DNA from 3 places in the Enterobacter sp. UPMP2061 genome. Region 2 is predicted to be linked to each of the others. Evidence: predicted binding sites of a transcription regulator. Region 2 holds the regulator's gene; each other region holds the start of a gene.
The links. Region 2 encodes Fur, which represses iron uptake genes when iron is present. Its sites were predicted from a motif close to ATAATAATGAGAACNACTATCAA; they were not measured.
Positions count from the first base shown of each region.

Region 1: ACWKXX_RS08965 (TonB-dependent siderophore receptor) is a predicted target of Fur. The motif match lies at 7,142-7,164, and genes of this name have one in related genera.
Region 3: ACWKXX_RS01510 (TonB-dependent siderophore receptor) is a predicted target of Fur. The motif match lies at 2,685-2,707, and genes of this name have one in related genera.

Region 1 covers NZ_JBSKJP010000003.1:31,198-41,977, forward strand. Annotated here, with positions in the region: gene cls (cardiolipin synthase) at 1-1,414, opposite strand, end outside; gene ACWKXX_RS08930 (YciY family protein) at 1,558-1,731, shown strand; gene ACWKXX_RS08935 (KPN_01571 family protein) at 1,849-1,977, shown strand; gene ACWKXX_RS08940 (Exc2 family lipoprotein) at 1,989-2,399, shown strand; gene leuE (leucine efflux protein LeuE) at 2,467-3,102, shown strand; gene ACWKXX_RS08950 (YciI family protein) at 3,136-3,432, opposite strand; gene tonB (TonB system transport protein TonB) at 3,654-4,382, shown strand; gene yciA (acyl-CoA thioester hydrolase YciA) at 4,421-4,816, opposite strand; gene ACWKXX_RS08965 (TonB-dependent siderophore receptor) at 4,914-7,100, opposite strand; gene ACWKXX_RS08970 (septation protein A) at 7,281-7,820, opposite strand; gene ACWKXX_RS08975 (YciC family protein) at 7,834-8,577, opposite strand; gene ACWKXX_RS08980 (YkgJ family cysteine cluster protein) at 8,603-9,007, opposite strand; gene ompW (outer membrane protein OmpW) at 9,290-9,922, shown strand; gene yedF (sulfurtransferase-like selenium metabolism protein YedF) at 10,209-10,442, opposite strand; gene yedE (selenium metabolism membrane protein YedE/FdhT) at 10,439-10,780, opposite strand, start outside.
Region 2 covers NZ_JBSKJP010000001.1:410,842-421,621, reverse strand. Annotated here, with positions in the region: gene ybfF (esterase) at 1-704, shown strand, start outside; gene ybfE (LexA regulated protein) at 833-1,120, shown strand; gene fldA (flavodoxin FldA) at 1,276-1,806, shown strand; gene fur (ferric iron uptake transcriptional regulator) at 2,098-2,544, shown strand; gene chiQ (ChiQ/YbfN family lipoprotein) at 2,687-3,013, opposite strand; gene chiP (chitoporin ChiP) at 3,061-4,458, opposite strand; gene glnS (glutamine--tRNA ligase) at 4,905-6,572, opposite strand; gene nagE (PTS N-acetyl glucosamine transporter subunit IIABC) at 6,742-8,691, opposite strand; gene nagB (glucosamine-6-phosphate deaminase) at 9,017-9,817, shown strand; gene nagA (N-acetylglucosamine-6-phosphate deacetylase) at 9,874-10,780, shown strand, end outside.
Region 3 covers NZ_JBSKJP010000001.1:308,373-319,152, reverse strand. Annotated here, with positions in the region: gene entF (enterobactin non-ribosomal peptide synthetase EntF) at 1-1,210, opposite strand, end outside; gene ACWKXX_RS01520 (MbtH family protein) at 1,207-1,419, opposite strand; gene fes (enterochelin esterase) at 1,430-2,629, opposite strand; gene ACWKXX_RS01510 (TonB-dependent siderophore receptor) at 2,776-5,025, shown strand; gene entD (enterobactin synthase subunit EntD) at 5,088-5,777, shown strand; gene ACWKXX_RS01500 (metal ABC transporter permease) at 5,713-6,552, opposite strand; gene sitC (iron/manganese ABC transporter permease subunit SitC) at 6,546-7,397, opposite strand; gene sitB (iron/manganese ABC transporter ATP-binding protein SitB) at 7,394-8,200, opposite strand; gene sitA (iron/manganese ABC transporter substrate-binding protein SitA) at 8,203-9,114, opposite strand; gene betT (choline BCCT transporter BetT) at 9,350-10,780, opposite strand, start outside.

The DNA of each region.
Region 1 (10,780 bases), on a different contig from region 2:
GCCATAGCGGACGTTTCGCCCACAGTCTGGCGTCCAGCAGGCGTGAGCGGGAGATATAATCGTCCTGAACCGCCGCCAGATCGCCACCGAACCCGGCGTCATCAATGACCAGCGTAATTTCAAAATTCAGCCACAGACTGCGCATATCGAGGTTGACGGTACCCACCAGGCTCAGCTCTCCGTCCACCAGCACGCTCTTGGTGTGTAACAGCCCGCCTTCGAACTGATAAATTTTAACGCCTGCGGCCAGCAGCTCACTAAAGAACGCGCGGCTTGCCCATCCCACCAGCAGCGAATCGTTCTTGCGCGGCATAATAATGCTCACATCCACTCCGCGCTGTGCCGCTGTACAGATGGCATGCAGAAGGTCGTCGCTGGGAACGAAATAGGGCGTGGTCATGATCAGATATTCCCGCGCGGAGTACGCGGCGGTCAGCAGTGCCTGATGGATCAGATCTTCCGGGAAGCCAGGACCGGAGGCGATAGTGTGGATAGTGTGCCCGCTGGCTTCCTCAAACGGCATGATATTGCCATCCGGCGGCGGGGGAAGAATGCGTTTACCGGTTTCAATTTCCCAGTCGCAGGAGTAGACGATGCCCATTGAGGTCGCGATCGGTCCCTCCATCCGCGCCATCAGATCGATCCATTGCCCCACGCCGGAATCCTGCTTGAAGAAGCGGGGGTCAACCATGTTCATGCTGCCGGTGTAGGCGATGTAGTTATCGATCAGAACCATTTTCCGGTGCTGGCGGAGATCCATGCGGCGCAGAAAGACGCGGAAAAGATTCACTTTCAGCGCCTCGACCACCTCGATACCGGCGTTGCGCATCATGCCTGCCCACGGGCTACGGAAAAAGGCCACGCTGCCGGCGGAGTCCAGCATCAGGCGGCAGTGAATACCGCGACGTGCAGCGGCCATTAGCGATTCGGCGACCTGGTCCGCCATGCCGCCCGGCTGCCAGATATAAAACACCATCTCGATATTATGCCGGGCGAGCTGGATATCACGGATCAGCGCCTGCATCACATCATCAGAAGAGGTCATCAGTTGCAGCTGATTGCCTTTTACCCCAGCAATCCCCTGGCGGCGTTCGCACAGCTTGAACAGAGATGCGGCCACGCTACTGTTCTCTTCAGCGAAGATATGCTTGCAGGCTTTAAGGTCGGCAAGCCATTTCGCCGTGGAGGGCCACATGGCGCGGGCGCGTTCGGCGCGGCGTTTACCCAGATGAAGTTCACCGAAAGAGAGATAGGCGATGATGCCCACCAGCGGCAGAATGTAGATAATCAGAAGCCAGGCCATGGCGGAAGGTACCGCTCTGCGTTTCATCAGAATGCGCAACGTCACCCCGGCAATTAACAGCCAGTATCCTAAAATGACCAGCCAACTCACCACGGTGTAGAAGGTTGTCATAAATAAAAAATCCTTTTGAAAGCGTATTGTTATGAGTTTACGCATCAGGATTCATCTGGCAAATAAAAACGGCAGATAAAAGCGCTGGTTTGCCGCCTGCTTAGGCATATAATGGCATCTCTGTTAGAGAAAGAGTTGTAGACATGAAGCGCAGTAGAACTGAAGTTGGGCGCTGGCGCATGTTGCGACAGGTGAGTCGTCGTAAGGCTCGTTGGCTGGAAGCACAATCCCGCCGCAATATGCGTATCCACGCCATCAGAAAATGTGGCCTGAACAGACACCGTAACGCGCTGTTGTTCGCGGTCCAGGACATCTGAAAAGCATGAAGGGCACCGTAAAGGTGCCCATTAAACATCCAGGCTATCAATTTTTGCAGTCTCTTCCCATCTGCTTCCGCGATATACTAACTTCCCATAACGTCATGATATTAAAAGATGAATCCTTATCTCTGGATTTTTATTGTACTTTTGGCGCTGGATGCGCTCAGGGAAGATTTAGGACTTTCGTCATTTTCCTCATTGGCAGATTATGTTTTCGCATGGGGAATACATTGGCTTTATTAAAGGAAAAAAGGATGAACGGAAAAGTAATGGCAGCACTCTTTGGGATTGCGGTATTAAGCGGTTGTGCCAGCAGCAAAACCTCACCCGAACGGCACGCGTTTTATTTCGTGTCGCATCAGTCCAGCTTTACTGGCGGCAATTACACCTCCAGCGTGCAGAAAAATTATCAGCTGAACGTGGCGCAGTTCCGCGAGCTTTATGCCCGGGGCAAAGCTGACCGCGCGGAAGGGCGGACTGAGGCTGAAGCCAGTGAATACGCGCAAAGCATTCGCGATCAGCTAAAAGAAAATGCGAAGTCGCAGGAATTGTTCGCAGGCAACGCGAAGGATAAATGGTCTTCGGACATGGACAGTAAAGACGCCCTGTTATTTGGTAACGAACTGGCCGCGACTTATCTTGATGGCTATAACGGCGTACAATAGCGCAACTGATTCAGGGGATACCGTAATTACCGGTATCCCCGCTGTTTTTGAGCGAAAGGAGTAAGACGTGTTTGCGGAGTTTGGTGTACTGAATTTCTGGACCTATGTTGTCGGCGCATTTTTTATCGTGCTGGTTCCGGGACCGAACACCTTGTTTGTGCTGAAAACAGGGATTGGCCACGGCGTTAAGAAAGGCTATCTGGCAGCCACCGGTGTGTTTATTGGTGATGCCGTGCTGATGTTTCTGGCCTGGGCGGGCGTCGCCGCGTTGATCCAGACCACTCCGGTATTATTTAATATTGTCCGCTATCTGGGCGCGTTTTATCTGATGTGGCTGGGCGGGAAAATGCTTTGGTCCGTTATAACGCGTCAAAAAAATGCGCACGAAAGTAGCGCCGAACCGGCAAGCGCAATCCTTAAGCGTTCGCTGGTGCTGAGCCTGACGAACCCGAAAGCGATTCTCTTTTACGTGTCGTTCTTCGTGCAGTTCATTGATGTCAATGCGAAGAATACCGGCACGTCGTTCCTGATCCTCGCCACAACGCTTGAGCTGATCAGCTTCATGTACATGAGCTTCCTGATTTTCTCAGGCGCGTTTGTCACGCGTTACCTGAAAACCAAAAAGAAACTGGCGAAGCTGGGGAACGGGCTGATAGGTCTGCTGTTTGTCGGATTTGCGGCGAGGCTGGCGTCGCTGCACTGAATGAAGAAAAGGCTCCCGAGGGAGCCTTTCGTTTCAGAATACTTTTTTATACGGACGAACCGTGACTTTCTCGTACACGCCGGCTGCGACGTACGGGTCTGCTTCTGCCCAGGCCTGCGCGGCTTCCAGAGATTCAAACTCGGCAATCACCGTGGAGCCGGTAAAACCCGCCGCGCCCGGATCGTTGCTGTCAACGGCAGGCATCGGGCCTGCGGTCAGCAACCGACCTTCATCCTGTAGCAACTGTAAACGCGCCAGATGAGCAGGGCGAACGGAAAGACGTTTTTCCAGAGAATCAGGTACATCTTCAGCGTAAATCACGTAAAGCACGGCAAAGCTCCTTAACCGGTAAAAGTGACAATTACGTTATGTGAAAGCACAAATGACTGCAATGTAAAGATAATAACAATGTTAAAACCCTGATCTGGATGCCCCTTTTTTGCCCTCATGTACGCTTAAATTGCGCCAGGACAAAGTGTCTTATTGAATATGATTGCTATTTGCATTTAAAATCGAGGTTCGGTTTTTTAACGTTGATGATTATGACTTCGATGACCCTTGATTTACCTCGCCGCTTTCCATGGCCGACGCTGCTTTCCGTCGTTATTCACGGTGCTGTCGTGGCGGGTCTGCTCTATACCTCGGTTCATCAGGTTATTGAAATGCCGGCGCCAGCGCAGCCAATTTCTGTGACCATGGTATCGCCTGCGGATCTTGAGCCGCCGCAGGTTGCGCCGCCGCCGCCACAGCCCGTTGTTGAACCCGAGCCGGAGCCAGAGCCCGAGCCGGTTCCTGAACCGCCGAAAGAAGCGCCGGTAGTGATCCATAAGCCGGAGCCGAAACCTAAGCCGAAGCCAAAACCCAAGCCGGTCAAAAAGGTGGAAGAGCGTCCGAAACGCGAAGTGCGTCCGGTTGAGCCACGCGCCACGCAGCCGGTTGAAAATGCCGCCCCGTCACGTCCGCTGATGAATAACACCACGACCGCGACAAAACCGACGGTAACGGCGCCCGCGGGCCCGCGCGCGCTGAGCCGTAACCAGCCGCAGTACCCGGCACGTGCTCAGGCGTTACGTATTGAAGGGCGTGTACGGGTGAAATTCGACGTTACGGCCGATGGACGTGTCGATAACGTGGAAATCCTGTCCGCACAGCCGGCGAATATGTTTGAACGCGAAGTTAAATCGGCCATGCGCAGGTGGCGCTATGAAGCCGGTAAACCCGGCAATGGGTTGATTGTGAACATTGTCTTCCGCCTGAACGGCGGGGCACAGATGGAATAAAAGAAGCCTCCGCAAGGAGGCTTTTTTTTACCTGAGGATCAGCTCCGTGGGAGCTGGCGGGGCTTACCGTCGCTATCCACCGCCACATAGATGAATAATGCCTCCGTCGCCTTATAGCGCTGACCAATCGGCTCAGAAGAGACTTTTTTCACCCATACTTCAATGTTGATGGAGACAGACGTATTGCCGCGTTTTACGCAGCGTGCGTAACAGCACACCACGTCCCCCACCGCGACAGGGCGCAGAAAGGTCATGCCATCGACCCGGACTGTCACCACGCGCCCGTGTGCAATCTCTTTTGCCAGGATTGCACCGCCCATATCCATCTGCGACATCAACCAGCCGCCAAAAATATCGCCATTGGCATTCGTATCCGCAGGCATTGCCAGTGTGCGTAAAACTAGTTCGCCCTGTGGGGCGTCATTTGTTGTCATTGTTTTAAACTCGTAACTGAAGACTTCAGGCGGGATGCTACTATGATTTCTGGCTGGAGAGAATAGGGTTAGCGCCCGCCGAGCAGGCGCCTTAGGGTCAGAAGGACAGGGTCACGCCGGCGTAATACGCACGGCCTGGTTCGTTATAGGTCGATGCACCGTCATTTTCTCGGTAAATCTGCTTATCAAAGAGGTTGCTGATCCCGGCATTCAGGCGGAGATCTTTTGTCCGTTGATAGTTACTACCGATCCCAACGATGGAATAGGCGCCAATCTCTTTATCTGACATTGCATTCTGCTCTTTGCGGATTTCAGCATTTTCTCTTGGCTTCTGGCGGCCATACATCGTCCAGCTAAGGTTCGCTGAAAGTTTGCTGTTAACCTGCCAGTCGAGCATCGTGTTGACGGTATATTTTGGGATAATCGACAGAGGGTTGCCGGTGTCCTTACTTTCAGACTGAATCATATACGTCGCATTGGTACGCCAGGTTAGCGTGTCGCGGATAACCGGGACGGTGAGGTTGCCTTCCAGCCCCTCAACAACAGCCTTTCCTCCGTTCTGCCACTGAAGGATATTTGCGCCGCTGCTTGTCTGGCCCAGCACGTCCGTTCCTGAAACAATCTTGTTTTTGTAATCGTTGCGGAACCAGGTTATGCCAGCCTCGTAGCCTTCCAGCGCAAAGGCCAGGCCAATCTCTTTGTTCACGCTGATTTCAGGATCCAGATCCGGATTACCTAACAGGTAACAGCTTCCTTCGGAAACGTTGTTCGGGCAGCCATTGCCGCGGGTGGAAAGCAGATAGCCTTCGCTGGATTGATACAGGTTTGGCGCTTTAAATACCCGAGCGATACCCGCTTTAACTTTGAACATGTCACCCAAATCCTGAGAGAGGTTCAGGCTAGGACTCCAGTTGCTGCCAAACTGATTGTGATAATCAAAGCGGAGCCCTGGGATCAGGTTGGTGCCCTGGCGCGCTTCAATATTGTCCTCAAGATAGATGCCAGTGAGGTCAGCGCTGTTTTTGCTGTTGCGCTCAGAAGCCGTACCGGGAACGCCGTTAATCACTTCTCCCGACACATTTGTCGCCTGCATTGAGGCCGGATCGTTCAGTTCATCACGGTTCCATTCTGCACCCACGGTTAGCGTCTGTTCGACCAGCCAGAAGAAAGGAATGTTCAGTTCACCCGTTGAACGGTATGACTCCAGCCGGCTGGTATCGTATTTATCGCTATTGATCATACCCTCAACTTTGCCCGTAGAGCCTTCTTCCAGGCGGGTGTTGTTGGTCTTTTCATAATAAACACCGAACTTAGACTGGCCCCAGTCCCAGATGCCGTTGTGCGTAATGCCATAGGACTGGCGGTACATTCGGTTCGTTTCGTGTCCATACAGGGACGACACCAGACCGTCAGGGCTGACGTTGCTGTTGCTGTATTGAGTATCACCCGCGTAGATATTGCCCTGGCGGCTGTAGCTGTAGTCGAAATCGATAATCTGCTGTGGCGTGAGTTTCCAGGAGAGCAGGGCATTAATGTCCTTGTTGCGCACGCCTTCACGTCCGGCGGCGTAAGAGCCGTTTTGCGCGGTGTTGATGTCCTGAGCATCTGCGTCAGTTTTGTTGATATTCCCGTACAGGCGCATCGTTAACGCATCGCCCGCAAGGGGGCCGCTCAGATCAAAATTAGCGCGTTTCGTCGCTCCCTCTTTATCATTTTCAGGCTGGTTAGTGTACAGGGAGAGCGAGCCGTGCCAGTCGTTGGTCGGGCGTTTGGTAATGATGTTGACGACGCCGCCGGCCGCCCCCGAACCATAGCGGGCGGCAGCAGGTCCCCGGAGCACTTCAATGCGCTCAACCATCTCTGGCGGAACCCAGTTGGTATCCCCGCGGGTGTCGCGCTCCCCGCGCCAGCTGTAGCGCACCGAGTTACGTGACGTCACCGGCACACCGTCAATCAGAATCAGCGTGTTCTCCGGCCCCATACCGCGGATGTCGATCTGGCGGTTGTTACCGCGGCTGCCTGTCGCGCTGTTTCCGGTGAGGTTAACCCCGGGCATTTTGCGAATAATTTCAGAAAGATCGTTAACCGGTGGATCCTTTTCTATGTCCTTTGCTGTGATGATGGAAACCCCCGGCTGTTGCTTCAGCGCCTCTTCAGCGGTGGCCTGAACAACCATTGTTTCACCATCGGCGAGAGGATCTTCCGCTGCGTGTGCGCTCTGATAAAGCGTTGAAAGAATGGCGAGCGTAAGTGTAGCCGGGGCAAATCTTATTATGTTATTCATCAACTCATTTCCATTTGTTAAAAATGCGATGACGAATATTAATGATAGTCATTATCATTACAATAAGGTGGCAGCAATCTCCATAAAATCTTCATGATTCAGACATTTTCGCAGGAAGGATGTAGAGAAAAGAGAAGGCGGGAAAAGAGGCCAGACCGCGTGGCGATCTGGCCAGAAGGATCAGTGCTTGTCATCCTGCGGCATGTGGCGATAAATATAAACGCCGCTGAGCAGGGTGAAGATAAGAGTCAGCGCCGTCAGGCCAAACACCTTGAAGTTGACCCAGATATTCTGCGGCATCCAGAATGCGATATAGATATTCGCCAGACCACACAGAATAAAAAATAGTGCCCAGGCGATATTCAGACGCCCCCACACAGCCTGCGGCAGGGTCAGTTCTTTCCCCAGCATGCGCTGGATCAGCGGCTTCTTCATCACCCACTGGCTGATGAGGAGTGCGCCCGCAAACAGGCCGTAAATCACCGTGACCTTCCATTTGATAAATTCATCATTGTGGAAGAACAACGTCAGACCACCAAACACCGCCACCATCAGGAAGGTGATGAGCGCCATCTTTTCAACTTTGCGATAGCGAACCCAGCTGTAAATCAGCACCACAGCCGTTGCCACAATCAGCGCCAGCGTGCCGGCATAAATGTCGTACAGCTTATAAAAAGCGAAAAATACGATCAGCGGTAAAAAATCAAGAAACTGCTTCATTCTGCGATCCCAGTTACTGACGAATTAACATGTACAGGCGGAACAAATAGACCAGCAGCACGGCTGAAATCAGATTGCTCAGCGTATTGGCGACAACCGCTCCGACGTTTGGCGTTAACACCGCAAAATTCGGCGCAAACAGCAACAGCAGAGTTTTGGCCAGCAGCCAGCTGATAACGGCCGGGGCGACCAGTCGCATATTGGCCCATGCGAGCCTGATGCTGCTGCGCATGGCGGTGAAAATGCCCATTTTGTCCTGCACAACCATTACTGGCGCGAATGAAAGCACGATAGCCAGCAGCACGCCCGGAACGACAACCAACATTATCCCCATCTGGACCAGCAGCGTGGTCAGGAAGATGAGGATAAACAGTTTTGGTAGCACCGGAGCGCTGGCCCCGATTGCACGTAACGCGCTGACGCGTTGGCCGGCAGACACCAGCTGGATCATCAGCAACACGCCACCCGCCAGAATGGCGTTGCCAATCAGGCCCGAGAAGGTAGATGCCGCAGATGCGCGCAGCAAGATTTGCTGTTGCTCTGGCGTCATATTCTGCACAAGGTCAAACAACCCTGCGCTGCCTGCAAGATTTTCCCCCTGGCTCAGCGTGGCAATCTGTTCATCACTGGGTGAGAACGCATGACCCAGCACCACCGTAATAAAGGCGCACAACAACGCGATCAGTAAAAAGGTAATGAACTGATTGCGGAAAAAATTTCCCGTGTCACGGTAGACAGACTTCGCCGTGATAGACATGCACTCTCCTTGAGTATTGCAGGTGTTAATTAGCCGGCAATTGTACACCGGATAACACGCTGGTGGCAGCATCAAGGCTTGTATGGAAAAGCATATCTTTGTAAAGCGGCGGTAATCCATAGCGGGCGCGGGCGCGATTGCATGCCTCATTGACCTGCCCATCCTCTCCCGACATCGCGAAAGTGCGACACGGGCTGGGGCGATCCGCGTAAATGGAACAGCGGGTGGATACCCCAGGCTCACCTTGCAGTGCCACACAGCGGCTCTGTTTTTGGTTGGTGCCGCGCATACAGCGCAGAAAAGGGGTTAAGGGTTCAGTGAGATCAACCGGAACGGTGCCGCCGCCATCGCTGGCTTCAGCCCAGTAGAAAGAGACTCGAAAATACGCACAACAGGCTCCGCACGTCATGCACGGGTTATGATCACTCATGGCACACCTGCAAAAGTAGAACGCATCAAATCACATTGTGAGAGCGATAAATTATCCAGCCGCTACAGGAAGCGCAAGAGAGGGAAGACAGAAAATTTTGTAACCATGAAATGCCAAAAATTGACGCGGTAACAACTTATTGCTTTATGAGGCGTCACCAAAAATTAACCTAGATCAATGAATGTTAACTTACTGGTTTTAATGTGATCTGTGTTAGATCACTTATTACTCATTTGTGAGTATATTCTCCTCCGCAATTAAAACCACAACGATGGAGCGGATATGAAAAAATTAGCGGTGGCAGCCCTTATCTTAAGCAGTCTCTCTGGCGGCGCGTACGCGCATGAAGCAGGCGAATTCTTTATTCGTGCCGGTTCGGCAACGGTACGTCCAACGGAAGGGTCCGATAATGTACTGGATATGGGCGGGTTTAACGTCAGCAATAACACCCAGTTAGGCCTGACGTTTACGTATATGGCAACGGATAACGTTGGCGTCGAGCTTTTAGCCGCCACGCCATTCCGTCACCGCGTCGGTTTAGGACCGACCGGGGACATTGCCACGGTGCACCATTTGCCACCAACGCTGATGGCGCAGTGGTACTTCGGCGATTCCAGCAGCAAGGTGCGCCCTTATATTGGTGCAGGGGTTAACTACACCACCTTCTTTGATGAGAAATTTAACGATACCGGTAAAGAGGCCGGGCTCTCCGATCTCAGCCTGAAAGACTCGTGGGGCATGGCGGGGCAGGTTGGTCTGGATTATCTGATTAACCGTGACTGGCTGATCAACGCCTCGGTCTGGTATATGGACATTGATACGGACGTGCGCTTTAAAGCGGGCGGCCAGCAGCAAAGTATCAATACCCGTCTGGATCCGTGGGTATTTATGTTCTCAGCCGGCTATCGTTTCTGACAGAAGATATATCCCCTGCCAGTCGGTGATTGCTGTATGGTGGTTGTTCCACACACCTGGCTGGAGGGGATATCCCCAACATCAAATTTGAGTGTCCGGTTTGTGCAGGTAAACAGTTTCAGTTCACGACGTTCAGCCCAGCACATAGCCTACCTCACGGTGCTATCTGTTCCGTTTGCGGAACACGTCTCACCATTCATTCATGCCTGCCGAAGCTCAGACGACGGCGATGGCCAAAGCCAGTAAACTAGAAAAGGCCTCAGAGAGGCCTTTTTCGATCGTGAAATCACTTCTGAATTAAATAACGAATGGTTGGTCCGTCCTGCTGGATATCCAGCACGGTATAGCCGTGATTTTTGGCATCAAGCGGAATGTTATTGATCGACTGGGGGCAATCGCTCACCACTTCCAGAATTTCGCCTTTCTTTAACTGCGGTAGCGCTTCAAGCGTGGCGACGGCCGGGTAAGGACAAGGTTCACCCACCATATCGAGACGATAATCAGGCACGATCTCTTTCATGCGGCATTCTCCTGAGTTTCAGTTTTGGCGGTGGCGCGTCGGAAAAAGCGCTTCTCTTGTGCAACAACCAGTAAGAAGGCGATGAGCAGCAGGGCGTAGGTCACCAGGAGTCCCCCGAGTGGACCAAAGGTTTTCAGCAGGTTGACCTTGTCCCAGTTTGTTGCCAGTACCGGCGAGACGTCATCCCAGTAGTAGGCCAGAATTGTAGAGCCAATCACGTTACCCAGACCCACCCACCAGTAATGCACCTGGCCTTCCACGGCGCGATACATCCAGCCGGTTTCACACCCGCCCGCCAGCACAATGCCAAAACCAAACAGCAGTCCGCCAATGACGGC
Region 2 (10,780 bases):
GCCTGTTTGGTAGCCTGGATAATCTGGGTGTGCTTGCGCGCGATTTAGTGGCCGATCACGCGATCCTCCAGGTTGATATGCGCAATCACGGTCTTTCTGGGCGCTCGGAGGAGATGACCTACGCAGCCATGGCGCAGGATCTGCGGGACACCCTCGATGCGAATAATATCCAGAAAGCGACGCTTATCGGGCATTCAATGGGCGGCAAAGCGGTGATGGCGCTCACTGCGCTGGCCCCTGAGCGAATTTCCGGGCTGGTGGTCATCGACGTTGCGCCCGTCAATTACGACGTTCGCCGTCACGATGAGATTTTTGCCGCCATCAATGCGGTCACCGAAGCGGGTGTCGCAACCCGCCAGCAGGCGGCTGCCGTTATGCGTGAGCATCTTGATGAGGAAGGCGTGGTCCAGTTCCTGCTGAAATCGTTTGTTGACGGACAATGGCGCTTTAACGTCCCGGTATTGTGGGATCAGTATTCGCATATTGTGGGCTGGGAAACCGTCCCCGCCTGGCCGCACCCTACCCTTTTTATTCGCGGCGGCAACTCCCCTTACGTCACTGATGCATACCGTGACACGCTGCTGGCGCAATTCCCGCAGGCTCGCGCTCACGTTATTGCGGGTGCCGGGCACTGGGTACACGCGGAAAAACCGGATGCCGTCCTGCGCGCCATTCGCCGCTATCTTACTGATACAGCGAATTGATTAAAAAGCCAGCGACCGGAAGACGACGGGCTTCCAGTCGTTGGCGTGTGGATTTGGGTGATGTATGATGGCGCGCTTATCGCCCGGGCATTAGCAGGGCGGCGTGTTTCCCCCGAAGTCTCAGAATCATGGCCAAAGAACAAACGGACCGTACGACACTAGATCTGTTCGCGAATGAGCGTCGACCGGGACGACCGAAAACGAATCCGCTTTCGCGCGATGAACAGCTGCGTATCAATAAACGCAACCAGCTTAAACGCGATAAAAATCGTGGGCTTAAGCGTGTCGAACTGAAGCTGAATGCCGATGCCGTCGATGCGCTTAACGAGTTAGCTGACGCGCGCAACATCAGCCGCAGCGAACTGATCGAAGAGATGCTGATCGCCCAGCTTGAGACGTTACGCGGCAAGGCGTGAGTCAGAAAATCCCCAATATTACCTTTTTCATGTAGCACAGAGTGCAGTCCTGCGTGATAGCTGTTTCCGCAGGGTTGCCTGTTCTGCTATTATTGCCCTTATCCGTGGACAATTTGCGCCACCATACCATTAAGTTTCAAGAGGTTATTTTACTCATGGCAATCATCGGCATTTTCTTTGGCAGTGATACCGGCAATACTGAAAATATCGCAAAAAACATTCAAAAACAGCTCGGTAAAGACGTTGCTGATGTGCATGACATCGCCAAGAGCAGCAAAGAAGATCTCGAGGGCTATGACATCCTGCTGCTGGGCATCCCGACCTGGTACTACGGTGAAGCACAGTGTGACTGGGACGATTTCTTCCCGACGCTGGAAGAAGTAGACTTCAACGGCAAGCTGGTTGCCCTGTTTGGCTGTGGCGATCAGGAAGACTATGCTGAGTATTTCTGTGATGCGCTGGGCACTATTCGCGACATCATTGAGCCACGCGGTGCGGCGATCGTCGGTCACTGGCCAACGGCGGGTTACCATTTCGAAGCGTCCAAAGGTCTGGCAGATGACGATCACTTCGTTGGCCTGGCCATTGATGAAGACCGTCAGCCAGAGCTGACCGCTGAGCGTGTAGAAAAATGGGTTAAGCAGGTTCGTGAAGAGCTGAACCTGGACGATATCCTTAACGCCTGATATCCCTGCGGCGCAACTCCGGTTGCGCCCGTTTTCCAGGTAAAACCGATTAAATTAATTGCTACAAACTTTTAACTTTTTCGCCCAGACCTGTACAATATCCCCCTGGTAAAAAGTGGGTGCCATCGAACAAGTTTGTTGGTGATACCACGTTTTTATAAGCATACTTTGCTTGAGACTTGCAGTTTTCATTTAGCCATGGCAGTTCTATAATGAGACGCATTATCCCAAGTGCATTTTCTGTCACTTCTTCTTTTGAAGTGAATCGTTTAGCAACAGGACAGATTCCGCATGACTGACAACAATACCGCATTAAAGAAAGCTGGCCTGAAAGTAACGCTTCCTCGGTTAAAAATCCTTGAAGTGCTTCAGGGGCCAGACAATCACCATGTCAGTGCGGAAGACCTTTATAAGCGTCTTATCGATATGGGTGAAGAGATTGGGCTGGCAACCGTCTATCGTGTGCTGAACCAGTTTGATGACGCGGGCATTGTTACTCGTCATAATTTCGAAGGCGGTAAATCCGTGTTCGAGCTGACTCAGCAGCATCACCACGATCACCTGATCTGCCTCGACTGTGGCAAGGTCATTGAATTTAGCGATGATTCCATTGAATCACGCCAGCGTGAAATCGCCGCCCGTCATGGCATCCGCCTGACCAACCACAGCCTGTACCTGTACGGTCACTGCGCTGAAGGCGATTGCCGCGAAGACGACCACGCGCACGACGCGAAATAATATCGTGTTCATACTCTGAGCCAGCCGTAAGGTTGGCTTTTTTTTGCCTGAAAAAAGTCCGGTGGCGCTGCGCTTACCGGGCCTACGGGCTGTGACACCGTTGTAGGCCCGGTAAGCGCAGCGCCACCGGGCATAAAGCAACTTATTTATTGTTATTGCGAATCTCGTCCCAGATCTTATCGCAACGCTTCGCCACTTCCTGATCGTTACCGCTTTTCCGCGCCTGGATACAGGCCTGGTAATCCATCACGCGAACATTTTCCTGCGTCGCAAACTGCTCATGCGCTTTCTCTTTTTTCAGCACATTCAGCACGCTCTGGCAGGCTTCAATCTTCTCTGGCGATCCTTGTGCTGTATTGATGCAGGCGCTATACGCCTCCTTCAGACGGGAGTCTTCTTTCTGCGCCTGATCCTGCGCACACGCCACCAGCCCCGATGCCAGCAGCGCAACGATTACCATTTTTTTCATCATATGCAGTCTCCATGCAGGCGGGATTTCGCCCGCCTGCGTATTCATCAGAAGATTGTGAATGGCGCAATGACCATGAATTTCACGTCACGTTCATCCTGGAAGATGTTGCCGTAACCGCCCGCGTAGCTCGGGATATCGGAGTGGTTGTCATACTGGGTGAAGTGCAGTTTGAACATCGTGCCTTTCGCACGGCCCTCCTGAAGGGTGTAAATCGCATCCAGACTGTATGAAGACTCTTTCAGACGGTAATTCGGATCGTAGTAGGCGTCTGGCGTAGCCATATCTGCTGGCTTCGCGTCCCAGGCGTACGCGTAGGACGCACCCACTGCCCAGCCAGGCAGGTTCCAGTTCTTCAGGTCATACATTGCGCCGAAGAAGACCGCCTTTTCGCCGTCGGCGTTGAAGTCAGAGCGGTTATCCCACCAGATATCCAGACGACCATTGGAAGAGGCGTAGGTTGGCGTCATACGTTGCAGGAAGTAGCCCTGCTGCCCTTCTGCCTTGACCCATGTTCCCTCCAGACGTAAATCAACCTGACCTACCTTGTAGCCGAAGGTCAACGCCTGTAACCACGCGGTGCCGTCATAGATATCATTTACGCTGCCATCACTGACTTTGTCGCGCGTACCGTAGAACTGATAGCTGGTGCTCAGCGGGCTACCCGCGATATCAAATTTGTAGCTGGCTTTAGCAAAGTACTGATCGATATAGCCTTCAGCCTGACCAAAAGCAGCTTCCAGCACCAGATCGTTTTTGAAGTCGTACTTCGCCCCCAGCGAGTGGAGATAATCAACTTTGGTTTTTTTATCATTCTGATAGAACTTGTCCATCTCAATGTGCCACGGCGCTTTGTACTCGTTGGTCCACATATAGGAGAAGCTCAACGCCCCCGCATCGCCGTAGTCAAAATTAGCACCGGCTTCCGCACCCTGATAGGTACCTGGCATAAAGCTCCAGTGCGGTGCTAACAGCGTCTGGCCGGTTGGCTGGATATAACCTCCACGCGCCCAGACCGGACCATATTTGAATTTTGCAGCCGCTTTATACAGGCTGATTCCGCTTTTATCGCCGGACCAGTCTTCGTCGTAGGCTTTATTGCTGGAGGAGAACGCAATTTCGTTCGGATGGCCGCTGTCGCCATTTTCGGCCATTTCAATTGCGGTGAACGCTGCAATATCGATCCCGAACATATCGGCGGCATATCCCGACTGGAAATCAAGGTTAGCGTTCCAGGTCGAGTGAGAAAGGTTGGTTTTGTATTTATCTTCAGTGACGTCTTTACGGTCACGCTCACGCTGCCAGTAATAAATACCGCCCGTGAGGGTGGAATCTTCGATGAAACCTGCTGCTTTTGCCTCTGGCGCAACCACCAGGCCCGACATTGCTGTCACACCGGCGATAGCCAGCGCCAGCGCACTACGTTTGCCACTGAACGTACGCATAGATTATTCCTCTTTGACGAATTAAAACGCCTTAAACGGCGAAAAACAGAAAAGACCAAGTGGTCAGGGGTAGTCAGAAATACCCTCGAATTAACTACCGTCTTTAGGTTATTTTTCGCGACGCGAATTATCAATGCTTTTAATCAGGCAAAAGTCAGGATTATGACGAAGAGCACATATTTCGTAGTGCTTTGTAACATTTACCGGGAAGCAAGTACTGGCGGGGGAATACGCTAATTTTCAGTAAGTAACATTGATATTGTGAATATATTTTTCAGCGTTTCTGTTTTTGGAAAACAACAAACTTTTTTAAATAAAATAAGTAGCACCACATTGACCTGGAATGTTGGCTTTAATTCATCATCCCGATGCTTAACGACATGATCGTTAAATAAAAAAACGCCGCATTATGCGGCGTTTGTTTCTCATTGACCATGCCAGCGTGATTATTCGCCGATCTTAGTCCAGGTATCACGCAGACCGACGGTACGGTTAAATACCGGTTTTTCCGCCGTGCTGTAACGGCTGTCCAGGCAGAAGTAACCCTCACGTTCAAACTGGAACGCTTTACCGGCTTCAGCGGCTTTCAGAGACGGCTCGGCATACCCCTGCTTGATAATCAGCGACTCAGGGTTGATAACCGCCAGGAAGTCCTCCGCAGCACCTGGGTTAGGTACGCTGAACAGACGATCGTAGAGACGGATCTCAACCGGCAGCGCATGCTGCGCGCTCACCCAGTGGATCACACCTTTCACTTTACGGCCATCCGCCGGATCTTTACTCAGCGTCTCTGCGTCGTACGTACAGAAGATGGTCGTGATGTTACCTTCCGCATCTTTCTCTACGCGCTCGGCTTTGATCACATAGGCGTTACGCAGACGCACTTCTTTGCCCAGCACCAGACGCTTGTACTGCTTGTTCGCTTCTTCGCGGAAGTCGGCGCGATCGATCCAGATTTCACCGCTGAACGGCACGTCGCGGGTGCCCATTTCCGGTTTGTTCGGATGGTTAGGCATCGAGACCAGTTCGCTTCCACCCTGCGGATAGTTTTCGATGACCAGTTTCACTGGATCGATCACTGCCATCGCGCGCGGCGCGTTTTCGTTCAGGTCTTCGCGAATGCAGGATTCCAGAGACGCCATTTCGATGGTGTTGTCCTGCTTGGTAACGCCAATACGTTTGCAGAACTCACGAATGGACGCCGAGGTGTAGCCACGACGACGCAGGCCAGAGATGGTCGGCATACGCGGGTCGTCCCAGCCTTCAACGTGCTTGTCGGTGACCAGCAGGTTCAGCTTACGCTTGGACATCACGGTGTATTCCAGGTTCAGACGAGAGAATTCGTACTGACGCGGATGCACAGGAATGGTGATGTTATCCAGCACCCAGTCGTACAGACGACGGTTGTCCTGGAATTCCAGCGTGCACAGAGAGTGCGTAATGCCTTCCAGCGCATCGCTGATGCAGTGGGTGAAGTCGTACATCGGGTAGATGCACCACTTGTTACCGGTCTGGTGGTGTTCAGCGAACTTAATGCGGTACAGCACCGGATCGCGCATCACGATGAACGGAGACGCCATATCGATTTTGGCACGCAGACACGCTTTACCTTCTTCGAAGCCACCGGCACGCATTTTTTCAAACAGCGCCAGGTTCTCTTCCACGCTACGATCGCGGAACGGGCTGTTTTTACCAGGCTGAGTCAGCGTACCGCGGTATTCACGGATTTCGTCACCAGACAATTCGTCGACGTATGCCAGACCTTTGTTAATCAGTTCAACCGCATAGGCATACAGCTGATCGAAATAGTCTGAGGAGTAGCAGATATCGCCAGACCAGTTGAAGCCCAGCCATTGCACGTCGTTTTTAATCGACTCAACGTATTCGATGTCTTCTTTTACTGGGTTGGTGTCATCGAAACGCAGGTTGCACTGCCCCTGGTAATCTTGCGCAATACCAAAGTTCAGGCAGATCGATTTGGCGTGACCAATGTGCAGGTAGCCATTTGGCTCCGGCGGGAAACGCGTGTGGACTGTGGTGTGCTTACCACTGGCCAGATCTTCATCGATGATCTGACGAATAAAGTTACTCGGGCGGGCTTCTGCCTCACTCATCGTGGATTCCTCAAAGCGTAAACAACGTATAACGGCATATGATCTTATAAGCCGGACGTAGTGACAACCCTTAAAACGTCCCGGAAGAAAATAATGGGGGCAATTGCTGCAAAAAAAAGCGGCGGAGGATATCCCCCGCCGCTAAAGGCATAACTCTACTCAGGAGCGATTACTTGCCTTTAATCTCATACAGTGGCGTCTGGCCTGCAACCACCTGCCCCTGCGCCTGGATCACCAGACCGCTGAAGTCGTCGATGTTGCTGCACACGACCGGGCTTATCATGGAGCGCGCGTTGGCGTTCAGGAAGTCCAGATCCATTTCCAGAATCGGCTGACCTGCCGCCACTTCAGCACCCTCTTCCACCAGACGAGTAAAGCCCTGACCGTTCAGCGCAACGGTATCGATACCCATATGGACAACGATCTCCGCGCCTTTTTCCGTTTCCAGGCAGAACGCGTGGTTGGTGTTGAAGATTTTCACGATAGTACCGGCAGCCGGAGAGACCACGGTTTTGTCCGTTGGTTTCACCGCCACGCCGTCACCGACCGCTTTGCTGGCGAACGCTTCGTCAGGCACCTGCTCAAGCGCAACAACGTCACCTGTCACCGGAGAAACCAGCGCAGCGATGGTCACCGCGTTTGGCACAGCCTGCGGTTTTGCAACCGGCGCGTCAGCCACTGGCGCGTTATCCGTTGAGGCGGCAGCGACCGGCCCACGGGCAACCACTTTTTTCATTTCATCGCCGATAGATTCGGCTTTCGCACCCACGATAACCTGGATGGTTTGTTTGTTCAGTTTCACCACACCAGACGCACCCAGGCGTTTGCACATTGCATCGCTCACGCGCGCGGAGTCACCTACGGTCAGACGCAGACGGGTAATACAGGCATCGATCGCTTTCAGGTTGTCGGTGCCACCCACAGCGGCAATGTAGTTGGTTGCCAGCTGGGTTAAACCCTCTTCGGTATTGCTGTTGGCTTCACTGGTCACAACATCATCTTTCGTATCTTCGCGGCCCGGCGTCTTCAGGTTAAACATACGAATAACCGCGCTGAACAGAACGAAGTAGATAACGAAGAAGATCAGGCCCATCACCATCAGGATCCAGACGTTGCTGCTTGCCGCCGGCAGGTTGTACATCAACACATAGTCGATGGCGCCTGCGGAGAAGGAGAAGCCAGCATGGATACCCAGAAGGGTGGCGACGAACAGGCTGATACCGGTCAGGATCGCGTGCATCAGATACAGCAGCGGAGCCAGGAACATGAACAGGAATTCCAGTGGCTCGGTCACGCCGGTCAGGAAGGCGGTGATCGCAACGGACAGCAGCATCCCGCCAACCATTGAGCGACGCGCTTTCGGCGCAGCCAGGTACATTGCCAGCGCCGCGCCAGGCAGACCAAACATCATGATTGGGAAGAAGCCAGACATGAACATGCCCGCGGTGCCGTCGCCTGCGTAGAAGCGGTTGATATCACCGTGGAATACCGCGCCGGCCGCGTTGGTGAACTCACCAATCTGGAACCAGGCGATGGTGTTCAGTACCTGATGCAGACCGGTTGGGATCAGCAGACGGTTAATGAAACCGAAGATGCCCGCGCCCATTGCGCCCGCAGACACGATCCACTCGCCACCCGCATGGATAGCATGCTGCACCGGTGGCCAAACGTAGCCAAAGATGGCGGCGAGGATCAGACAGAAAAAGCCCGTCGCAATCGGCACAAAACGTTTACCGCCGAAGAAGCTCAGGAAGTCAGGAAGTTTGATACCTGCCCAACGGTTGTACACGGCGCCACCCACCAGGCCGGTAATGATACCTGCCAGCACACCCATATTGATTTCAGGGTTGATGGTTACCATCGCTTTCGTGAGGATGAAGTAACCGACAGCCCCTGCCAGTGCCGCGGCACCAGCGCTGTCTTTTGACCAGCTTGACGCCACACCGATGGCGAAAATCAGCGCCAGGTTGTCAAAAATTGCGCCGCCTGCCTGGGCGATAAACGGCACGTTAAGAAGATCGGGTTGCCCGAATCGCAGCAGCAACGCTGCAACCGGTAGCACGGCGATAGGGAGCTGCAAAGCCCTACCGAGGCGCTGGAAAAAACCTAAAATATTCATCCTATTCCCCCTACGAGACCCTTTGTTAAGACTCGCGCATAAACTATGTTTTTATTGTGTCACGAACGATAGATACAGTTGATGATTCACTGGCAGTGTGAGTGTGTGAAAAATTAATTCGTATCGCAAATTAAACACCTATTTTTTGTGATTATTGTCACCAAATATCGTATTAAACCCTCCCTTTCACTGGCTAACGACGAAAACTTATTTTATCATTCAAAAAATCAAGACGGATTGATCCGGCCTGAAAGGTTCCAGGTTACGCTTAGTTCAGGTTGCACTAATCATCCGCCCACTTTTACTTAAACTTTAGAGGTGAATAATGAGACTGATTCCCCTGGCAACAGCTGAACAAGTCGGAAAATGGGCTGCTCGTCATATCGTTAACCGCATCAACGCGTTCAAACCAACAGCCGATCGTCCTTTCGTTCTCGGTCTTCCAACCGGTGGCACGCCCCTGACCGCGTATAAAGCTCTGGTTGAAATGCACAAAGCGGGCCAGGTTAGCTTTAAACACGTTGTGACCTTCAACATGGACGAATATGTCGGCCTGCCGAAGGAACATCCGGAAAGTTACCACAGCTTTATGCACCGTAATTTCTTCGATCACGTTGATATTCCGGCTGAAAACATTAACCTGCTGAATGGAAACGCGCCTGATATTGACGCAGAATGCCGTCAGTATGAAGAAAAAATCCGTTCCTACGGTAAAATCCACCTGTTTATGGGCGGCGTAGGCAACGATGGTCATATCGCGTTCAACGAACCGGCATCTTCACTGGCTTCCCGTACCCGTATTAAAACGCTGACCCATGATACGCGCGTGGCTAACTCCCGCTTCTTTGACGGCGACGTCAATCAGGTGCCTAAATACGCGCTGACCGTGGGCGTGGGCACGCTGCTGGATGCCGAAGAAGTGATGATTCTGGTGCTGGGCGCGGTGAAAGCGCAAGCGCTTCAGGCTGCCGTTGAAGGTAACGTGAACCATATGTGGACGATCAGCTGCTTACAGCTGCATCCAAAAGCGGTTGTCGTGTGTGACGAACCGTCCACCATGGAGCTGAAAGTGAAAACGCTGAAATACTTCAACGAGCTGGAAGCTGAGAACATCAAAGGTCTGTAATTGAATAACCGCCTCTTTATATCCGGGGCGGTCGATTTTTTTAACCGGGGGTCGATATGTACGCTTTAACCCACGGTCGGATTTATACCGGCCATGAAATTCTGGATGACCATGCGATTGTAATCGCCAATGGCCTGATTGAACGTGTTTGCCCGCTGGCAGAACTGCCGCCGGAGATCGAACAGCGTTCCCTCAATGGAGCAGTAATCTCCCCCGGTTTCATCGACGTACAGCTCAACGGCTGCGGCGGTGTCCAGTTTAACGATACCGCAGAGGCGGTATCGGTTGAAACGCTGGAAATCATGCAAAAAGCCAACGAGAAATCGGGCTGCACCAGCTATCTGCCTACGCTTATCACCAGCAGCGATGACCTGATGAAACAGGGTATCCGCGTCATGCGCGAATACCTGGCAAAGCATCCGAACCAGGCGCTGGGCCTGCACCTGGAAGGGCCCTGGCTGAATATGGTCAAGAAAGGCACCCATAACCCAAACTACGTGCGCAAACCGGATGCCGAGCTGGTGGATTACATGTGCGCCAATGCCGATGTGATCGCCAAAGTGACGCTGGCCCCGGAAATGACCGGCACGGACGTTATCAGCAAACTGGCCGCTGCCGGGATTGTGGTATCTGCGGGTCATTCGAACGCGACGCTGAAAGAGGCGAAGGCCGGTTTCCGCGCAGGCATTACGTTTGCCACACACCTTTATAACGCGATGCCCTATATTACTGGCCGCGAACCGGGACTGGTTGGCGCCATTCTGGATGAACCAGACGTCTACTGCGGCATTATCGCCGACGGTTTGCATGTCGATTACACCAACATCCGCAATGCCAAGCGGCTGAAAGGTGACAAGCTCTGTCTGGTAACAGATGCCACCGCTCCGGCAGGAGCGAATATTGAGCAGTTCATTTTTGCTGGTAAAACAATATACTACCGGAATGGACTGTGTGTGGATGAGA
Region 3 (10,780 bases), 100 kb from region 2:
GCCCCTTCAGCGTCGCCTCGTCGTAACGCTGCCCGTTGGCGAGGATCTCAATGCTCAGTCCGCCCTGCTCGTCCGGGAACAGCGCCAGCTCGAGATCGTTCACCGGGCCGGTTGCCAGCGTATGGGTGATGGCCTCCACGCCATCGATATCCAGCTGATAATCGAACACCTTAACGTTCAGCACCGGACCAAAAAGGGCTTCGTCGCCTGCGGCACGTCCGCTGTCGCGCACGATCTGCTCGGCGTCGTAACGCTGATGGCGGCGCATCTTTTTCAGCTGGTTCGCCAGGCGCAGCGCCAGTTCCGGCAGGCTCTCCTGCGGGCGAATATTCACCGCCAGCGGCAGGACGTTGAGCACCGGTCCGGTCGCGGTCAGCGCGGCGGAGCCCATGCGGCGCATAAAGATAAACCCGGCGGCGTAGTCCAGCCGTCCGGTCAGGCGGCCCAGCCACAGCGCCACCAGCGCAAGCGCCAGATCGGTACGCTGCGCCTGGCCTGCCATCTGTGTAAGCTGGCTGAACGCACGGCCGTCCATCGCAATTTTCAGGCGCAGGATGTCGGTGGTGGCGGCGCGTCCCGGCAGCGGCGCGGAAGAGAGCGAGACCGGAGAAGGAAGCTGTTTGCGCTGCTCGGCCCAGAAAGCACCGTCGCGCTGATACGCCTCGCTGTCGCGATAGCGCTGATACTCCTCCACCACCTCGGCGAACGGGGTGAACGGCGAGGCGGGCGCGGGTTCACCTTTCTGCCACGCAGCGTAAATGGCGGCGATCTGACGGGTAATGGCCGGGAAGCTGAAGCCATCTACCACCAGATGATGATACCGCTGATACCAGTACCAGTGGCTTTCTCCCACCTGGATCAGCTGGTGAAACGCCAGCGGCTGACCGCTGTCGACGCGCAGGTTCTGGTTGAGATCGGCCTCCATCAGCGCCACGGCGGCGTCGTGGGAGTCAACGCGCACGATGGACGGCTCCGGCAGGAGCATGGCCTCATCGATCCACTGCCACACCTCACCGTTATCTTCGGCAAAACGCATCCGCAGGGTGTCGGCCTGCATCATGCCTTCAGCGATGGCTTTTGCCAGCAATGGCGCATCGATAGCGCCGTTCAGCTCGGTGTAGTGCGCGACGCTCCAGGCGTTTGGCAGGGAGGAAAGCTGCTCTGCCATCCAGATCCCCGGCTGGGCGGCGACAAGAGGGAGACGGTTCATGCGCGCTCCCCCGCAAAACATGACGGCTCAAGCGTCTGCCACTGTTCCGCCAGCCACTGCTGGCACGCCTCCTGAGATTGCGGTTCGCAGACCACGCGCCAGCCCGCGGGCAACTCGCACTGCTGCGGCCACAGGCTGTACTGCCCCTGGTCATTTTGCAAAATGGCGAACTGTCCCTGCGGATTATCGAAAGGATTGCTGAATTCCATACAGACTCCGTTATTGAATAAGCGGCTGCCAGAGGGTCATCAGCCCCTGCGTCAGCCCACCGCGCCAGCAAAGCGCATCGTGTCCGCCGTCGACCTGACGCCAGAAAACCGGTTGCTGAGTGTGTAGTTCGGCGAGGATCGCCTGGTTTGCGCGCAAAATAAGCGGCTCGTTGCGCCCGGCCTCAAGGACGATGCGCAGCCCGCGAGCGGTTTTGTCACCCGCTTTGAGTTGTTCGATGAGCAGCCCGTCCTGCTGCGCGCCGCGGTGCGGCCACCAGTAGGATCCGGACTGGCTGAGGATGCAGCCAAAACGCTGCGGCCAGTTGAGGCCCGCATAGAGGGAAGAGAGCCCGCCGAAGCTCTGACCCGCCACCACGGTATGGTCGGCGCGGTCGCTGAACGGGGCCATGCTTTTCACCTGCGGGAGAAGTTCGTCCTGCACCGCCAGCCAGAAATCAGGGTTACACGGCAGCTCGCGGCTGCGGTGTGCGGTGTCAATCACGTCGATTAAGACATAGACCGCAGGCGGCAGTTTGCCTTCAAGGGTGAGCGACGCCAGCGCAGGCCAGACGGGCATGCTTTCGGCCCAGAACTGCCCGTCGAGCAGCACCGCCAGCGGGCGCTCGGGGCTTTCATCCCCGGTGGTAAAAATCCACACGCGGCGACGGTTCTTCAGACGCGCGCTGTGCCACTCAATGCAGACAGGCTTTTTGTAAGGGGTATCGGGATGGTTCCAGCCGGGCTGTACGGGCGCCTCCGGCATCTCCAGCGCCGAGACGGCGTGCCCGCGCCCGCCGCGCCAGCTCTGGGCATTCAGCGGGTCGGACACCGCGTGCGGCAATAGTTTGCGCCAGCCTTCGCGCAGCGCCATGCGGTCCGGCTGATCGCCTTCAAACACTGCGCTGGCAAAATCGTTTTCATTGTCGGAGGGGATAAAACAGTAGCTGCCGCGCCATTCCGGGCTGAACTCGCCCTGCCACTGCCAGACGTCGGTATCCGGGATACGTTCAAGGGACTGCGGACGGGCATTTTGATGGTGATCGGTCACACCGGTGACGTAGAGCCAGACGCGTTTAACCGTCGACGTTTTCTGCGTTCCCGCCGGGTCCCGCCACCAGAATGTCACGCGATAGTTTTCCTGATGACGTTCCCGTTCCGGCCCGTCTTTCGCCTGCCACCACGCTTCACTTCCGGTTGTTAACGCCGTCACCCTTATAACCCCATGTTTAACAGTCTTTTTCGTTTCAGAGCAAATTTTATTGATAATATTATTGATAACTATTTGCATTTGCAATAGCGTAATGCCCGCGCTGTGGGAAGCGCGCTCATTAAATAACCATAAAAGCGGGACGTACAATGAATAAGAAGATTCACTCTCTGGCCTTGCTGGTCAATTTAGGGATTTATGGTGTCGCGCTGCCCGTCATGGCAGACGACAACACCGCCTCCGCGCAGCATGAAGACACCATGGTGATCACCGCCGCCGAGCAGAATTTGCAGGCGCCGGGCGTGTCGACCATCACCGCCGACGAGATCCGCAAAAACCCGCCCGCGCGCGACGTGGCGGAAATCATCCGCACCATGCCGGGCGTTAACCTGACCGGCAACTCCACCAGCGGCCAGCGCGGGAATAACCGTCAGATTGACATTCGCGGCATGGGCCCGGAAAACACCCTGATCCTGATCGACGGCAAGCCGGTCACCAGCCGCAACTCCATCCGTCTGGGCTGGCGCGGCGAGCGTGATACCCGCGGCGATACCGGCTGGGTCCCGCCGGAGATGATCGAGCGCATCGAAGTGATCCGTGGCCCGGCTGCTGCCCGCTACGGTAACGGTGCGGCGGGCGGCGTGGTGAACATCATCACCAAAAAATTTGACGACCAGTGGCACGGCTCCTGGAACACCTACCTGAATGCGCCAGAGCATAAAGACGAAGGTTCCACCAAACGCACTAACTTCAGCCTGAGCGGCCCGCTGGGCGGGGATTTCAGCTTCCGCATGTACGGTAACCTGGATAAAACTCAGGCCGACGCCTGGGACATTAACCAGGGCCATCAGTCTGACCGTACCGGCGCATATGCCGACACGCTGCCGGCAGGCCGTGAAGGGGTCGAGAATAAAGACATCAACGGCGTGGTGCGCTGGGACTTTGCGCCTATGCAGTCCCTGGAGTTTGAGGCGGGATACAGCCGCCAGAACAACCTTTACGCGGGCGATACCCAGAATACCAACAACGACAACAGCTCAAGCGGGCTGGTGAAGAAGAACTACGGTAAAGAGACTAACCGTATCTATCGTCAGAACTTCGCCGTGACCTGGAACGGCGGCTGGGATAACGGCATTACCACCAGCAACTGGGCGCAGTACGAGCACACCCGCAACTCGCGTCTGGGCGAAGGCCTGGCGGGCGGTCTGGAAGGATTGTTCAACAGCAATAAATTCACCGATACCGACCTGGCCGACGTGATGCTGCACAGCGAAATCAACCTGCCGATTGATTTCATTGTGAATCAAAACCTGACGCTCGGCACCGAGTGGAACCAGCAGCGCATGAAGGACTCGACCTCCTTCACGCAAACCCAGCAGGGCGGCACCATTCCGGGCATGAGCGAAGACCGTAGCCCGTACACTTCAGCGGAGATCTTCTCCCTGTTTGCCGAAAACAACATGGAGTTGACCGACAGCACCATGCTGACCCCTGCCCTGCGCTTCGACCACCACACCATTGTGGGTAATAACTGGAGCCCGTCCCTGAACCTGTCGCAGGGTCTGGGGGATGACTTCACCCTGAAGATGGGCATCGCGCGCGCCTATAAAGCGCCAAGCCTGTACCAGACCAACCCGAACTATCTGCTGTACAGTAAAGGCCAGGGCTGCTACGCAAGTTCCGACGGCGTGGGCTGCTACATGATGGGTAACGACGATCTGAAAGCGGAAACCAGCATCAACAAAGAGATTGGCCTGGAGTGGAAACGCGACGGCTGGCTGGCGGGCGTGACCTGGTTCCGCAACGACTACCGCAACAAGATTGAAGCGGGCTACGCGCCGATTGGCCAGACGTCCACCGGCAAAGTCACCACCGATATCTACCAGTGGGAAAACGTGCCGAAGGCGGTAGTAGAAGGTCTGGAAGGCTCCCTGAACGTGCCGGTCAGCGATACCATCAACTGGACCAACAACATCACTTACATGCTGCAAAGCAAGAACAAGGAGACCGGCGATCGTCTGTCGATCATTCCTGAGTACACGCTGAACTCAACCCTGAGCTGGCAGGTGCATCAGGACGTATCGCTCCAGTCGACCTTCACCTGGTACGGCAAGCAGCAGCCGAAGAAGTACAACTACAAAGGTCAGCCGGTCACCGGGTCTGAGAAAGACGAAGTCAGCCCGTACAGCATCGTGGGCCTGAGCGCGACCTGGGACGTGACCAAAAACGTCAGCCTGACCGGCGGCGTGGACAACGTCTTCGACAAGCGCCAGTGGCGTGCGGGTAACGCCCAGACCACGGGTAATACCACCACCGGCGCGTATATGTACGGTGCGGGCGCGTATACGTATAATGAACCGGGCCGTACCTGGTATATGAGCGTGAATACGCGTTTTTAAGGGACTGAAGTCAATCCTTCCCTCTCCCCTCCGGGGAGAGGGTCAGGGTGAGGGGAAAAACCATGCACACCACCCACAGCACATTTTCTCTCGCCGGCCACACCCTCCACCGCATCACTTTCGACCCCGCCACCTTTACCGACGCCGATCTCCTCTGGCTCCCCCATCACGCGCAGCTTGCTGACGCCGGACGCAAACGCAAGGCCGACCACCTGGCAGGCCGCATCGCCGCCGCGCACGCCTTACCTGACCACACCATGCCCGCCATCGGCCCCAGCGGGGAACCGCTCTGGCCGCAAGGTATTTCCGGCAGCATCACCCACAGCGGCACGCAGGCGATATCCGTCGTCACGCAATACCCGGCGCTTATCGGCATCGATTGTGAAACGATCCTCTTCGAAAACGAAGCCAGGGAAATCAAAGACGGCATTATTGATACGCAGGAAGAACCTGTGCTTTCCCGCCAGGGATACCCGTTCGCCCTCGCCCTGACGCTGGTCTTCAGCGCCAAAGAGAGCCTGTTCAAGGCCCTCTTTCCGCAGGTACAGGCCTGGATGGGTTTTGACAGCGCCCGCGTTACCAAGCTCGACGACAAGACGCTCACGCTGGCGTTGACCCGTCAACTGGCAGGCTTTGAAGAAGGCACCGCCTTCCGCCTGCACTGGCAGCAGCACGGCGAACAGGTCATCACCCTGCTGTCACACGCTCCTGGCGACGAGCCTTCACGCTGGTCACCACAAACGTCACGATAAACACCATCGCGAACAGGACCACAATGGTCGGCGCAGGCGCGCTGTCGAGATAAAACGAGGCATAAACGCCGCTTACCGACACCAGCGCTGAAACGGCGACCGCCACCAGCAGCGCCATGTGAAAGCGTCGGGTAATCAGCACCGCCACGGCGCCGGGCGCAATCAGCAGGGAAATCGACAGAATGATCCCCACCGCTTTCAGCGTCGCAACGATGGTCAGCGAAACCATGCACAGTAAGCCGTAGTGCAGCCAGTGGGTGCGCAAGCCACTCGCCTGCGCCTGCTGATAGTCAAAGCAGAACAGCAGAAAATCGCGCCACTTCAGGCCAATCACCAGCGCAATCAGCCCCGCGACGAGACCGCTTTGCAGAATGTCCATCCCGTTAATACCCAGCATATCGCCGAACAGAATGTGGTCGAGATGCACCTCAGGTTTGACGGCGATATAGAGGATCAGCCCGGCGCCGAACATGCCGGAAAAGACGATCCCCATGACCGTATCCTGTTTGATGCGGCTGTTATCCTTCAGATATCCGGTGGCGACCGCGCAGAAAAGACCGGCTACGAACGCGCCCAGCGCCAGCGGCAGGCCCATCATCCAGGCCAGCACGACGCCGGGAAACACCGCGTGGCTCATGGCGTCGCCCATCAGCGCCCAGCCTTTCAGCACCAGAAAAACCGACAGCAGCGCGCAGGGCACGGCCACCATGAGTGAAATCAGCAGCGCGTTGTTCATAAACGCAAACTGGAACGGTTCGAGAAGCAGCGTCAACATGGGTGTGCCTCCCGCGCCCGACGGCGGCTGGCAAGCAGTCCGTGCTTCGGCGCAAAGACGAACGCCATCAGGAACAGCAGCGTCTGGGCGACCACGATAATGCCGCCGGTGGCGCCGTCCAGGTAATAGCTGGCCCACGCGCCGAGGAAGCTGGTGATGCTGCCAATGGCGACCGCAATCATCAGCAGGCGCGGGAAGCGGTCGGTCAGCAGCCACGCGGTCGCGCCGGGCGTGACCACCAGACAGATCACCAGAAATGCGCCGACGGTTTGCAGCGCCGCCACGGTAGAGACCGCCAGCAGCGTGAAGAAGAGAATTTTCAGGCGTTCAGGACGCAGGCCGATGGCGCGGGCGTGGTTCTCATCAAAAAAGGTCACCATCAGATCTTTCCATTTGAACAGCAGGATAACTATCGACACCACGCCGATAATCGCCAGCTGGACGATATCTTCCGGGGCGATAGCCAGAATATTGCCGAGGACGATGGTCTGAATGTTCACCGAGGTCGGGTTGAGCGAGACCATAAACAGCCCCAACCCGAAAAACGAGGAGAAGATCAGCCCGATAATGGCGTCCTCCTTCAGGCGGCTGCGCTGGTTGAGAAACAGCATGCTGCCCGCCGCCAGCCCGCCCGATAAAAACGCCCCCAGCGAGAACGGCAGCCCGAGCATGTAGGCCCCCGCTATGCCCGGCACGATGGAGTGCGACAGCGCATCGCCGATCAGCGACCAGCCTTTGAGCATCAGATAGCAGGAGAGAAACGCGCACAGCCCGCCCACCATCGCCGAGACCCACATCGCGTTGAGCATGTACTCGTAGCCGAAGGGTTCGAGAAGCACGTTCATTTGGCCTCCTGACGGTGCGTGACGAAGGGGCGTTCGTCGTCGGTAATAATGCGATCTTCCGAGCCGCTGAGCACCACGTGGCGCAGCACGCCGCTAAAGGCGCGCTCGAGATTCTCGGCGGTAAAGGTGGTTTCCGTCGGGCCGCTCGCCAGCACGGTGCCTTTGACCATCACCGTGTAATCGCAGAATTCCGTGACCGAGCCCAGGTTATGGGTCGAGACCAGCATCGTTTTGCCCTCGTCGCGCAGCTCCCGCAGCAGGCTGATGATCCTGGCTTCGGTTTTGACGTCCACGCCGGTAAACGGCTCGTCGAGCAGGATCACCTCGCCCTGCTGGGCAATCGCCCGCGCCAGAAACACGCGCTTCTTCTGCCCGCCGGACAGCTCGCCAATCTGCCGATGGCGCAGCTCGAGCATATCTACACGCTTCAGGGCGTCGGTGACGATCTGCTTATCGCATTCTTTGGGACGACGCAGAAACCCCATATGCCCGTAGCGGCCCATCATCACCACGTCCTCGACGAGCACCGGAAACGACCAGTCGACCTCTTCCGACTGCGGCACGTAGGCGACCAGGTTCTGACGCAGCGCCCGGTGAGGCGGCAACCCCAGAATGGAGATAGTGCCGCTCGCCGCCCGCACAAACCCCATCACCGCCTTAAACAGCGTGGACTTGCCGGAACCGTTCACCCCCACCAGGGCGGCAATCGATCCGCCCGGCACGCTGAACGACGCGTCGCGCAGCGCCGTGTGGCCGTTGCGGTAGGTCACGGTCACGTCGGTTACAACAATCCCTTTCTGCATGGTTACTCCTTCATCCCGTCGCGGATGCCCTGCACCAGCGTGCGGGTGGTGACGTTCAGCAGATCGATATAGGTCGGCACCGGGCCGTTTTCCGCGCTCAGAGAGTCGACGTACAGCACGCCGCCATAGTGGGCGCCGGTTTCACGCGCCACCTGACGGGCGGGCTTATCCGAGACCGTACTTTCGCTAAACACCGCCGGAATGTGATGTTTTTTCACCATGTCGATAACCTTGCGCACCTGCTGGGGCGTGCCCTGCTGATCGGCGTTGATCGGCCACAGGTAAAGCTCCTTCAGGCCCAAATCCCGCGCCAGATAGGAGAACGCCCCTTCGCTGGTTACCATCCAGCGTTTGTCTTCAGGTATCTCCGCGACCTGCTTGCGCAGCGGTTCGAGAGTGGCGGTGATCTTATGCTTGTAGGCTTCCGCATTGCGCTGATAGGTCTGTGCGTTGGCCGGATCGTACTTCACCAGCGCGTCGCGGATGTTATCGACGTAAATCAGGGCGTTGTCCGGCGACATCCACGCGTGCGGATTGGGCTTGCCGTTATAGGGCCCTTCGCTGATGCCCATCGGGGTGATGCCTTTGGTGACAATCACCTCCGGCACGCCGTTCAGATGCTGATAAAAGCGCTGGAACCACAGCTCCAGATTCATGCCGTTCGCCAGGATCAGCTGTGCCTTCTGCGCGCGTTTGATATCGCCCGGGGTGGGCTGGTATTCGTGAATTTCCGCGCCCGGTTTGGTGATGGAGGTGACCTCTGCGGCATCCCCCGCCACGTTTTTCGCCATATCAGCGATAACGGTAAAAGTGGTGATGACCTGGAACTTTTCAGCCGCCAGCGCGCCGGTCGTGGTCGCAGTCATGAGCAGCGCGCCGAGCAACAGACGCTTCAATCCTTGCCGTGGATGCATCGCAGAAGTCTCCTGAGGTGATTAAATTCAAAGCAAAATTAGCCTGTGCTATAAGGTATAGCACAGGCTATGTTTAAATGAAAATAATTATCATTAAAGTTGTGTCAATGAAGGGCGTGCCTGATGACGCTTCGCTTATCAGGCCTACGGTAAAGCAGATTTGTAGGCCGGGTAAGCTCAGCGCCACCCGGCAAGAAAGATGGCTGGATTGTTAACGACAGGGGTTTGTCATCATTTAAACATCCGGAAACATCACGCTATTCCCCGGCGCTTCCCTGTGCAGATGGATAAAGTTCAGGTGCCGTTCATACTGGTCCAGAATGTCAGTGATCACCTGCTCCTTGCTGTAATCCATCAAATCATTCCCCTGGCTGCCTTCCAGCAGGAAGGTCTCAAGCCGGTAGTAGGTCGACTTCCCGCTGCGCGCCCGGTAGGTAAACCCGGGCACCGAATACTGCTGCGGCCAGATTTGATAGACAAAGTTCTGCTCGTCGCCCATGTGCACCAGCAGATCCAGGTGCCCCAGGGTTTCGCCCTCCTCCGGCGGCAGGTTTTTCAGCTCCACGTAGGCGCCACGCAGCTTCAGCTCCTGGGCCACCTCTTCCATCGCCGGGAAACAGACCGTCTCCATCATCTGGCTGGTGTAGCGCGTGCCGGGGTAGTTCATCAGGCGCGAGAGACGTTTTTTCCAGCTCAGCCTGTCCTGCGCGCCCAGCGGACGCGGGGCGGTGTCGCGGCTGGCGCTGACGCGGCGGTAGTCTTCCACCTTAAGCGATTTATACAGCCCGGCCATCACGAAGAAGATCACGAAGCTGAACGGCAGGCCCATGATCACCGTGGTGTTCTGCAACGCCGAGATACCGTTGGTCATCAGCATGCCGAGCGTCAGCAGGCCGATGGCGACGGACCAGAAGATGCGCAGCCAGTTCGGCGCGTCGCTGTTAATGTCCTTGAGCTTCGAGGTGAAGTTCCCCAGCACCAGCGCGCCGGAGTCCGCCGAGGTGACGTAGAACAGCAGGCCGGTAATGGTCGCTACGGACGCGCTAAAGGTAAACGCCGGATACTGCGCCAGCAGGCTGTAGAAGCCGCGCTCCGGGTGCGCCATCGCTTCCTGGGCAAAAGTCGCATTGCCGTGGATGATCTCGTGCAGCGCGCTGTTGCCGAAAATCGACAGCCACAGCAGGGTAAAGGTGAACGGGATGATCAGCGTGCCCATCACGAACTGACGGATGGTGCGCCCACGCGAAATACGCGCCAGGAACAGGCCGACAAACGGCGACCACGCCACCCACCACGCCCAGAAGAAGAGCGTCCAGTTGTTCATCCACTCTGTCGGACGGTCAAAGGCGAAGCTGTTCAGCGTCATGCCCATAAAGCGGTTCACGTAATCACCCACGTTCAGCACTAAGGCATTGAGCAGGAACGAGGTGTCGCCCATAAACAGCACGAACAGGATCAGCCCCAGCGCCAGCGCGACGTTCAGCTCGGAGAGCACGCGAATCCCTTTATCCACGCCGGAGGTCACCGAGATGGTGGCGATAATCACCGACAGCGCAATCAGCGCCGCCTTCGCCGCCATCGAATCCGGGATGTCAAACAGCACGCTCAGCCCGTAGTTAAGCTGCACTACGCCAATTCCGAGCGTTGTCGCGATACCAAAGATGGT